3 regions of the Anabaena sp. CCY 9613 genome follow, and region 3 is predicted to be linked to each of the others. Evidence: predicted binding sites of a transcription regulator. Region 3 holds the regulator's gene; each other region holds the start of a gene.

The links. Region 3 encodes HrcA, which represses chaperone genes, less so after heat shock. Its sites were predicted from a motif close to TTAGCACTCNNGANTCNNGAGTGCTAA; they were not measured.
Region 1: the regulator HrcA is predicted to act here: its motif matches at 1,718-1,744, upstream of groL (chaperonin GroEL).
Region 2: the regulator HrcA is predicted to act here: its motif matches at 1,762-1,788, upstream of groES (co-chaperone GroES).

Annotation. Positions count from the first base shown of each region.
Region 1 covers NZ_CAWUDE010000009.1:180,277-183,559, forward strand. Annotated here, with positions in the region: gene fabG (3-oxoacyl-[acyl-carrier-protein] reductase) at 1-430, shown strand, start outside; gene ACM0OT_RS13030 (MraY family glycosyltransferase) at 548-1,621, opposite strand; gene groL (chaperonin GroEL) at 1,777-3,283, shown strand, end outside.
Region 2 covers NZ_CAWUDE010000024.1:35,422-38,704, reverse strand. Annotated here, with positions in the region: gene ACM0OT_RS21565 (response regulator transcription factor) at 66-743, opposite strand; gene groES (co-chaperone GroES) at 1,810-2,121, shown strand; gene ACM0OT_RS21555 (hypothetical protein) at 2,146-2,349, shown strand; gene groL (chaperonin GroEL) at 2,362-3,283, shown strand, end outside.
Region 3 covers NZ_CAWUDE010000006.1:220,145-223,427, forward strand. Annotated here, with positions in the region: gene ACM0OT_RS09655 (rhodanese-like domain-containing protein) at 1-350, shown strand, start outside; gene hrcA (heat-inducible transcriptional repressor HrcA) at 760-1,857, shown strand; gene ACM0OT_RS09665 (DUF2834 domain-containing protein) at 1,870-2,535, shown strand; partial or broken gene ACM0OT_RS09670 (ISL3 family transposase) at 2,539-3,283, opposite strand, start outside.

The DNA.
Region 1 (3,283 bases), on a different contig from region 3:
AGATTGGCAAGCTGTTATTGACACGAACCTTACAGGTGTTTTCTTATGCACACGGCTTGCCAGTAAAACCATGCTCAAACAACGTTCTGGACGCATTATCAATATTGCCTCCGTCGCTGGGCAAATGGGTAACCCTGGTCAAGCCAACTACAGTGCTGCCAAAGCAGGTGTCATCGGCTTTACGAAAACCGTCGCTAAAGAATTAGCTTCTCGTGGCATCACAGTTAACGCTGTGGCCCCTGGTTTTATCGTCACCGACATGACTAACAATCTCAGCAACACCGAAGATATTTTAAAATTCATCCCCTTAGGTCGCTACGGTGAAGCAGAAGAAGTAGCCGGTATGGTGCGTTTCCTCGCTGCCGATCCTGCTGCTGCTTATATTACTGGACAAGTGTTTAATGTTGATGGCGGCATGGTTATGGCTTGATATCTACGAACACAACAAAGATCCCCGACTTTTTTAAAACCTCGGGGATCTAAGATTTTTAAAGTATAAATACTTTTATCTTAGGTAATTAAACAGACATGATAGAGCGCAGGCTTTTCAGATTTTTCTTTGCCAGACACTAAAGCTCAACAAGAAAACAATACTAATAGCGGTAAAAACTATTACCACTAAACTCATCCCTTGTATTCTCATGGCCAGCAAATTAAAAAATAAAGTCACTGCCCACAAGGTTAATGCAGCATGAGGCTGAGAGAATCCCCAGTCCAGTAAGCGGTGGTGTAAGTGGTCTTTACCAGGAGTACTCAGAGGGTTTTTTCCTGCCATGAGCCTGCGGATAAATACTTGTGTTGTGTCCACCACTGGTAATAGAACAAATAAAGCTGTCGGGCCTAAGGCAAAGACAGTACTTTCTTGCAAGTTACCTAAAATGCTAGTTGCACCCAACACATAACCAAAAAAGTATGCTCCCGCATCACCCATAATAATGCGTGAAGGATGAAAGTTATGGCGCAAAAAGCCCAAGGCACCACCCCCTAAGGCAGCCAGAACTAAAATAGCCGCTGCCCGGTTGGGAAATTGGGCTGCAACCCCTAACAGACTCATGGCAGTGATAAAACTGACTCCCCCTGCCAATCCATCCATGCCGTCCATCAAATTGATGGCGTTAGTAATACCTACTACCCAAAGCACAGTTAGCGTCATGGAAAGGAATGGATCAATGGGTGTGTGGAAACCAACCTCGATACTGATGCCGTTAGCATACAGCAACAATGCCGTGACAATTTGTGCCCATAAGCGCACCGAGGGGGGTAAACCGAACTGATCATCGATAAAACCGACCAATACTAGGATTGAACCGCCTAGTAAAATAGTTAATACCTGAGCTAATACATTTTGCAGGGCGATGGGTCGCAAAAGAGTCGCTAGCACCATTGCGGCAATGACACCCGCATAAATAGCCAAACCTCCTGCATTTGGCAAAGGTTCTCGATTGAGTCGTCGTGCGTTGGGTTGGTCTGCCCAACCTACCCGTAAGGCAAATTTACGTACTGTGGGAATCAAGCGCCAGGTGACTAACCAAGCCAAGAGAAACGTAAATACTACTGCCAACCAGCCGGAGCCGCTAGGGTCGGCAATGCCGAGGGATTTCAGAAAGTTAGATAAGTTCATCCCCCAATTCAACCATTACTGCCAATAAATATGAGCATCAACTGTAATATTAATCAATTTTTTTATTTCCATTTATAATCTGAGGTGCTAGTTTGATTAGCACTCTAGCCTTGTGAGTGCTAAATTGTCTAATGGAAGCGCAAGAGAAATTAAACATGGCAAAAATTATTTCATTTGATGAAGAGTCACGGCGAGCGTTAGAAAGGGGTGTAAACGCCCTAGCTGATGCGGTAAAAATCACCTTGGGGCCCAAAGGTCGCAACGTCCTTTTAGAAAAGAAATTTGGCGCGCCACAAATCGTCAACGATGGTATCACTGTTGCCAAAGAAGTTGAATTAGAAGACCCCTTAGAAAACACTGGTGCTAGGCTCATCCAAGAAGTAGCCTCCAAAACTAAGGATTTAGCTGGTGATGGCACCACAACCGCCACAGTTTTAGCACAAGCCTTAATTAAAGAAGGTTTGAAGAACGTCGCTGCTGGTACTAACCCCATTAGCTTGAAACGGGGAATCGACAAAACCATTGAAGCCCTAGTAAAAGAAATTGCCCAGATGGCCAAGCCAGTCGAAGGCAGTGCGATCGCGCAAGTGGCTACTGTTTCATCTGGTAACGATGAAGAAGTGGGCCAGATGATTGCCGAAGCTATGGAAAAGGTCACTAAAGACGGTGTAATCACTGTTGAAGAATCCAAATCTCTGACAACCGAACTGGAAGTCGTAGAAGGGATGCAAATTGACAGGGGTTATATTTCCGCCTACTTCATCACCAATAACGATCGCCAGATAGTCGAGTTTGAAAATGCTCGCATCTTGATTACCGATAAGAAAATCAGCAGCATTCAAGATTTAGTTCCTGTGTTGGAAAAAGTTGCCCGTTTGGGTCAACCTTTGCTGATTATTGCTGAAGATGTAGAAGGAGATGCTTTAGCAACATTGGTAGTCAACAAAGCACGGGGTGTGCTAAATGTTGCTGCTATTAAAGCACCGGGATTTGGCGATCGCCGCAAAGCTTTGTTACAAGATATTGCTATCCTGACCGATGGACAGTGGATTTCCGAAGAAATTGGCTTAAGCCTAGACACTGCTTCCTTGGAAATGTTGGGAACCGCCCGCAAAATCACCATTGACAAAGAAAGCACCACAATTGTGGCTGTTGGTGACACCAAACCAGAGTTACAAAAGCGGATTGCTCAAATTCGGAAACAACTAGAAGAAACCGATTCCGAATACGATCAAGAAAAACTACAAGAACGCATTGCCAAGTTGGCTGGTGGTGTCGCCGTAATTAAGGTGGGTGCAGCCACAGAAACTGAACTCAAAGACCGCAAACTGCGGATCGAGGACGCACTAAACGCCACCAAAGCTGCTGTAGAAGAAGGTATCGTTCCCGGTGGCGGAACAACCTTAATTAACTTGATTACCAAAATAGACGCAATTAAAGCCAACTTCAACGAAGAAGAAAAAATTGGCGCAGATATTGTCAAAAGAGCATTAGAAGCTCCTTTGCGTCAAATAGCAGAGAATGCTGGTGACGAAGGTTCTGTGATTGTTGCTCAAGTCAAGACCAGCGATTTCAATATTGGTTACAACGCCGCCACTGGAAAATTCGAGGACTTGATTGCGGCTGGTATTATTGACCCTGCTAAAGTAGTGCGTTCAGCAT
Region 2 (3,283 bases), on a different contig from region 3:
GCGGCTATCAGCTATCAGCAATCAGTTAAACATTTTAAAGCTGACGACTGAAGGCTGATAGCTATTTAAGCCATTTGATTTTCAATCGCCCACCGTGCTAGTTCAGTGCGGTTGTGGAGATTGGTTTTGCCCAACATGTTGGACACATGGCTTTCAACTGTACGTTGGCTGACATTTAATTCTTCAGCAATTTCCCGGTTAGCTAAACCCCTAGCAACAAACTGTACTACTTTCAGTTCGGTTGGGGTTAACTGCACATCGAAGGGAACCTGAATACGAGAACCGTTTTCTCCTCCTTTGGCTTGATGTTCTTTCCAACGGATAGTTTGCTTCAGCGAAGATTCTACTTGTGCTACGAGTTCTTCTGGTTCAAAGGGCTTGACCATATATACATCAGCCCCTTTATTCAGACCTTTAACTCGGTCTGCACTTTGTCCTTTCGCTGATAGGAAGAGAACGGGAATCCAGCCGGTACGTTCGTTTTGTCGCACTTGCTCGACAAAAGTGTATCCGTCCATTTCCGGCATCATTACGTCACAGATGATCATGTCTGGAACATCTTGTTCAAGAATTTCCAGAGCTTCTCTTCCGTTTTCGGCAGTGTTGACTTCATAGCCTCTGAATTCCAGGTAATCCTTCACCAGCAAGATGAGGTTAGGGTCATCATCAATCAGTAGAAGTCTTTTGTGATCTTTCATGCTGGGCTCTTTCATAGCAGTGGCACTTGTCGCGCTTCGGTCCATCAAGGTCTTGAGTGGTTATCCTCTATGGTGGATTGTTGAGATGTTGTCCTGTTCCCACTTAACTTGCCTCTGCTTTCTGGCTATCTCAAAAGTGGTGATCACTTTATGTTGAGACTACCAGCTCATTGGCAAATTTCCGGTAAGGATACGTAGAGCAGTAGTATTTATAATGCGTTATTATATATCGCTTTGAAAGTGGCGGGTGAAAAAACACTGATTAAATAATAATCCTTCCAATTCACAAGTTACGTATTGGCTTGAGATGACCCTAACTTCCAAAGAACCCGCACTTTCATCGACTTACTGCTTTACTATATCCTGCGGATGTTAAGCCTCTATCAAATGTTCACAAGCAAGTAGGGAGGTTTCCGGCAAAAGATGGGTTAAAAATACATATTCTTTCACCACCATTCTGCCTATTAAGTGTTCTGGGATGTTCCGCTCAATAACTTATAAGTTGGCTTGGCAATACCAGGCACCGTCTGGGTAGACAACCATTATCGGTCTAGAACCACAAACTCGCAAGCAATTGGCTTTAGTCCTGACAATGGAACCGGGAAAACTGTAAAAAGCGTAATTTCAAGTTTTAGCTGCTTGAATTTGCCGCTTTTCCAATTACTCGCTAGTTTCCAGACTAACTTGTTTTGAACAGCAGTTAACTGCTGTCTGGTCAGCACAGGAAAAAATGTGTCGCTTGTGTGGCTGAATTTTTGCCAGTCCTGACGTTTCTACACAATTACTTAAGGCTTTGTTGTTTAGAGGCTGAGTGGTTTTAGGGATTTGACGGCTGCACTGGATCACTGTAATGTTACTCATCGAGCGGCACCCTCATTACAGTTCTATAACAAATTCCCCGCTTTGCAAATAAATTTATCTATATAAAAATATTTGTCACTTCCCGAACAAATCCGGAAACATAGACATAAACAAGTATTTGTACCTAAGTAATCCTGCGATTTTCTAGTTCGGAAACCCGTACTTAAGCCATTGTTGCCATGACATGCTGCTGTTCGGTAAATTAGCACTCAGGAGTTGAGAGTGCTAACTCTGGAGAAAATAAATATTTATGGCAGCCGTAACTTTAAGCGTTTCTACAGTTAAACCCCTAGGCGATCGCGTTTTCGTAAAAGTGAGCGCCCCGGAAGAAAAGACCGCAGGTGGTCTGTATTTACCCGACAATGCCCAGGAAAAACCCCAAGTAGGTGAAGTTGTCGCCCTTGGCCCTGGCAAGCGTAACGATGATGGTAGCCGCCAAGAATTAGACCTTAAGGTCGGAGACAAAGTGCTGTACTCCAAGTACGCTGGCACTGACGTCAAGCTTGGCACCGAAGAATACGTACTGCTGTCTGAAAAAGACATCTTAGCAGTCGTCAGCTAATAGGGAATGGGGAGTAGGGAGTAGGTGAGCCAGGCCCGTCTTGTTGTCCCAACAAAGAGCAGTCAGCGCGGTCATGGGGATTTTCCCCAAGAGCGACTGGCGTTGGACTGGCGTTCGCGTCAGCGTGCCGGAGGCATCATCCGAAGGGAATTGGGAAATAAAAATACCCAATACCCAATGCCCAATGCCCAATACCCAATTCACGAAAAAATTGACTTAACTCCCTGATTTTAAAGACCTATGGCAAAGCGCATTATCTACAACGAAAACGCTCGTCGCGCCCTGGAGCGAGGCATTGACATCTTGGCTGAGGCTGTAGCTGTTACCCTTGGCCCTAAAGGTCGTAACGTGGTTCTGGAAAAGAAATTTGGCGCACCACAAATCGTCAATGACGGTGTAACCATCGCCAAAGAAATCGAATTAGAAGACCACATTGAAAACACAGGTGTGGCTTTAATTCGTCAAGCTGCTTCAAAGACCAATGACGCTGCGGGCGATGGTACTACCACTGCTACCGTTTTGGCTCACGCTATGGTCAAAGAAGGCTTGCGGAACGTTGCTGCTGGCGCTAATGCGATTTCGCTGAAGCGCGGTATTGATAAAGCCGCCACCTTCCTCGTAGGAAAGATTGCTGAACACGCTCGTCCCGTAGAAGATTCCAAAGCGATCGCCCAAGTTGGCTCTATTTCAGCTGGTAACGACGAAGAAGTCGGTCAGATGATTGCCCAAGCAATGGATAAGGTGGGCAAAGAAGGCGTAATTTCCCTGGAAGAAGGGAAATCTATGACCACTGAATTGGAAATCACCGAAGGGATGCGCTTTGAAAAAGGCTATATCTCTCCTTATTTCGCTACCGATGCTGAACGCATGGAAGCGATTTTCGATGAGCCTTTCTTGCTGCTAACCGATAAAAAAATTGCTTTGGTACAAGACCTGGTACCAGTTCTAGAGCAAGTAGCTCGTGCTGGTCGTCCTTTGGTGATTATCGCCGAAGATATTGAGAAAGAAGCTTTAGCAACCTTGGTGGTTAACCGCCTGCGGGGTGTGCTGAACGTTGCTGCTGTTAAGGCTCCCGGCTTTGGCGATCGCCGCAAAGCGATGCTAGAAGATATCGCCGTTCTCACTGGTGGTCAATTAATCACCGAAGACGCTGGTTTGAAGC
Region 3 (3,283 bases):
ATCCTTCTGGTCTAACCATTACTCAGATTAGTGTAGAGGAACTGGCGCAACGTCTGTCTTCTAATGATGCAACTATTCAGTTAGTAGATGTGCGCGAACCGCAAGAATTAGCGATCGCTAGCATTGAAGGCTTTGTTAACTTACCCCTGAGCGAATTTGTGGAATGGGGCGATCAAGTCCCGACGATGTTCAATCCCCAAGCGGAAACCCTCGTGCTTTGTCACCACGGCATTCGTTCTGCCCAAATGTGTCAGTGGTTAATGGTTCAAGGTTTCACAAATGTGAAAAATATTGCTGGTGGTATTGATGCCTATTCTCTATTAGTTGACTCTTCAGTTCCCCAATATTAGCTAACAAAATTGTTGAGATGTCATAGTAACACCATCTCAACAGCGCTATCTTTGATACACTAATATTTCAGGAAATTATTAGGGTTAAAACTCCTCAATCTGCATATCAGGGTACATTTACTGAAGCTATATATATTAACTTCTACTAAAAAGTAGTAGTATAAAATACAGCTTTTTGGAAAAGAAGCTGCAAAAATACGGAAAAACTCCCAATCATTAGATCTAGCGAACTTATCTTGGTGAACAACAGTCAAGCTATAGCAACACTAATCACAGAACTTTACCTTTCGCAACTACAATAAAATTACATAACTTGCTATGTTAATTAATTATTATTTAACTTTTTGGCTTTCAAATCCCAAATTTTTTTAAAGTTTGATTAAAATTTGCGTTCAGCAAAACATATCCTATGGAAGTCCAGTTGACAAATCGACAACAGCATATACTTTGGGCAACGGTACGTCACTACATCGCTACGGCAGAGCCGGTTGGTTCAAAAGCGTTGGTCGAGGAGTACGACCTAGGTGTGAGTTCAGCGACAATTCGCAATGTCATGGGTGTCTTAGAGAAATCTGGGTTACTTTACCAACCACACACATCCGCCGGCAGAGTACCGTCGGACTCAGGCTATCGCATTTATGTTGACCAGCTAATTACACCTTCTTTACGAGATGTTACGCGCACGGAAATTTTAACTAAAGAAGTAGAACTAGCACTACAACAGCGTCTGCAATGGGAAGATTGGAGTTTGGAAGCCACACTACAAGGAGCAGCGCAGATTTTAGCAACTTTGAGTGGTTGCATTAGCTTGATTACCATGCCACAAACCAACACAGCAACTTTGCGACATTTGCAATTGATGCAAATTGAAGTTGGACGAATCATGTTGATTGTGGTGACGGATGCTTACGAAACCCATTCTAGATTGATGGATTTATCACCCGTGAATGTAGAAACACAACCAGATCCAGAGGTGATAGATCATGAATTGCAAATTGTCTCTAACTTTTTGAATACCCACTTGCGGGGCCGGAGTTTATTAGAATTAGCTAGTCTAGACTGGAGCGAATTAGATCAAGAGTTCCAGCGTTATGGCGAATTCTTGAAAAGTTCAGTTGCAGAATTAACCCGACGCACTCTAGCACCAAATACGACCCAAATTATGGTTCGGGGTGTAGCCGAGGTGTTGCGTCAGCCAGAATTTTCTCAATTACAGCAAGTACAGACAATTATCCACCTGCTGGAAGAAGAACAAGACCAACTATGGCGATTAATCTTTGAGGAACCAGAAATAGAAGAGACTGGTAAGTCCAGGGTAACCGTTCGCATTGGCGCAGAAAACCCACTAGAGCCAATACGCACCTGCACGTTGATTTCTTCTACCTATCGCCGGGGTTTACTACCTGTCGGAAGTGTGGGAGTATTAGGGCCGACACGCCTAGATTACGAAGGTGCGATCGCAGTTGTAGCAGCAGCAGCTGATTACCTCTCGGAAGCTTTTAGTTAATTTCTGGAGAAGATGCTCAGAAAAATTACTTTTGGGGTGCTATGGCTAGGATTTATTACTTATGCATTTATTTTTGCACCTCCCGATCAACCAAATACATTCGAGTTGATCCAAAACCTATCTCTGGGACAATGGCAAGGTATTAACCCCTTAGTCATTGCCTTATTCAATGTCATGGGCATCTGGCCTCTCATCTACAGCGCAGTATTATTTATTGATGGTAGAAGTCAAAAAATACTAGCTTGGCCTTTCGCTACTGCTGCTTTTGCCGTTGGTGCTTTTGCCCTTTTGCCTTATTTAATTCTCCGCAATCCCAATCAAGAGTTTGTTGGGCAAAAAAATCTCTTGCTCAAATTCCTAGATTCTCGTATTACTGGCGTTGTCTTGACTATAGCCGCAGCGATTCTAGTTGCTTACGGTTTACAAGGCGATTGGGGCGATTTTGTGCAGCAGTGGCAAACTAGCCGCTTCATCCATGTCATGAGTTTAGATTTCTGTCTCCTGAGTTTATTATTTCCCTCATTACTAGGAGATGATATGGCACGTCGCGGTTGGGAAAATCAGCCAATTTTCTGGTTAACCTCCTTAATTCCATTATTTGGCCCCTTAATTTATTTATGTCTGCGTCCACCACTATCAGCAGCAAAAGTAGAAATGACGCCTAGTAAGTTGGACTAGTACTAACTCCTGATTGATTTGTTTCATGACATGAAACCTATCGGCTACTACTTGAGCATTAGGCATCATTTCTTGAATGAGACTTTTATAAGGTACCCATAAATCTATACTGACTTCTTCTATTTGATTCAATACCTTCGAACCTAGACTTGATAGGTATTCCGCTATAATTGCTTTATTTCTTTTCTCTAACAATGCTATTGGTCTTCTTGTTTCTAAATCTACTAATACTGCGGCATAATTTTTTCCTCCTTTCAACTGCGTAATTTCATCTATCCCTAACTTTTTTATCTGTTTTTTATCTGTTTAGGTTTTTCTTTTAGTAAATCTGATTCCAATTCTTTTAATATTGTTTCTATCTCAGATGAAGTCATTCTATTTCTGATAGCTGCATTCTCTACATCGGTTTCTAAAACTTCCTTCATTACTTTGTTTGCTAATCTTTTTGTATAGGTTCTTCTGGTTTTTACAAAAGACAGTTTTTCACTAAACACTTTTTGACATTCTGTACATTTTAGTTGCCGACGATTTACTTTTAAAAATACTTGATAATCACTCATTGGTATATGATCAGAGATATACCAATGATTTTGATGCGTTTTAGAGGTGGTGTTTCCACAGCGAGGACATTGACCAAGTTTTGACTGATTTTGAATTTCGATGACGATTTCATCATCAGTGATAAAGTCGTAATTAATAACCTTGATATCTTCAATATTAATAACTTTAGTAATAAAATGAAGTAGGG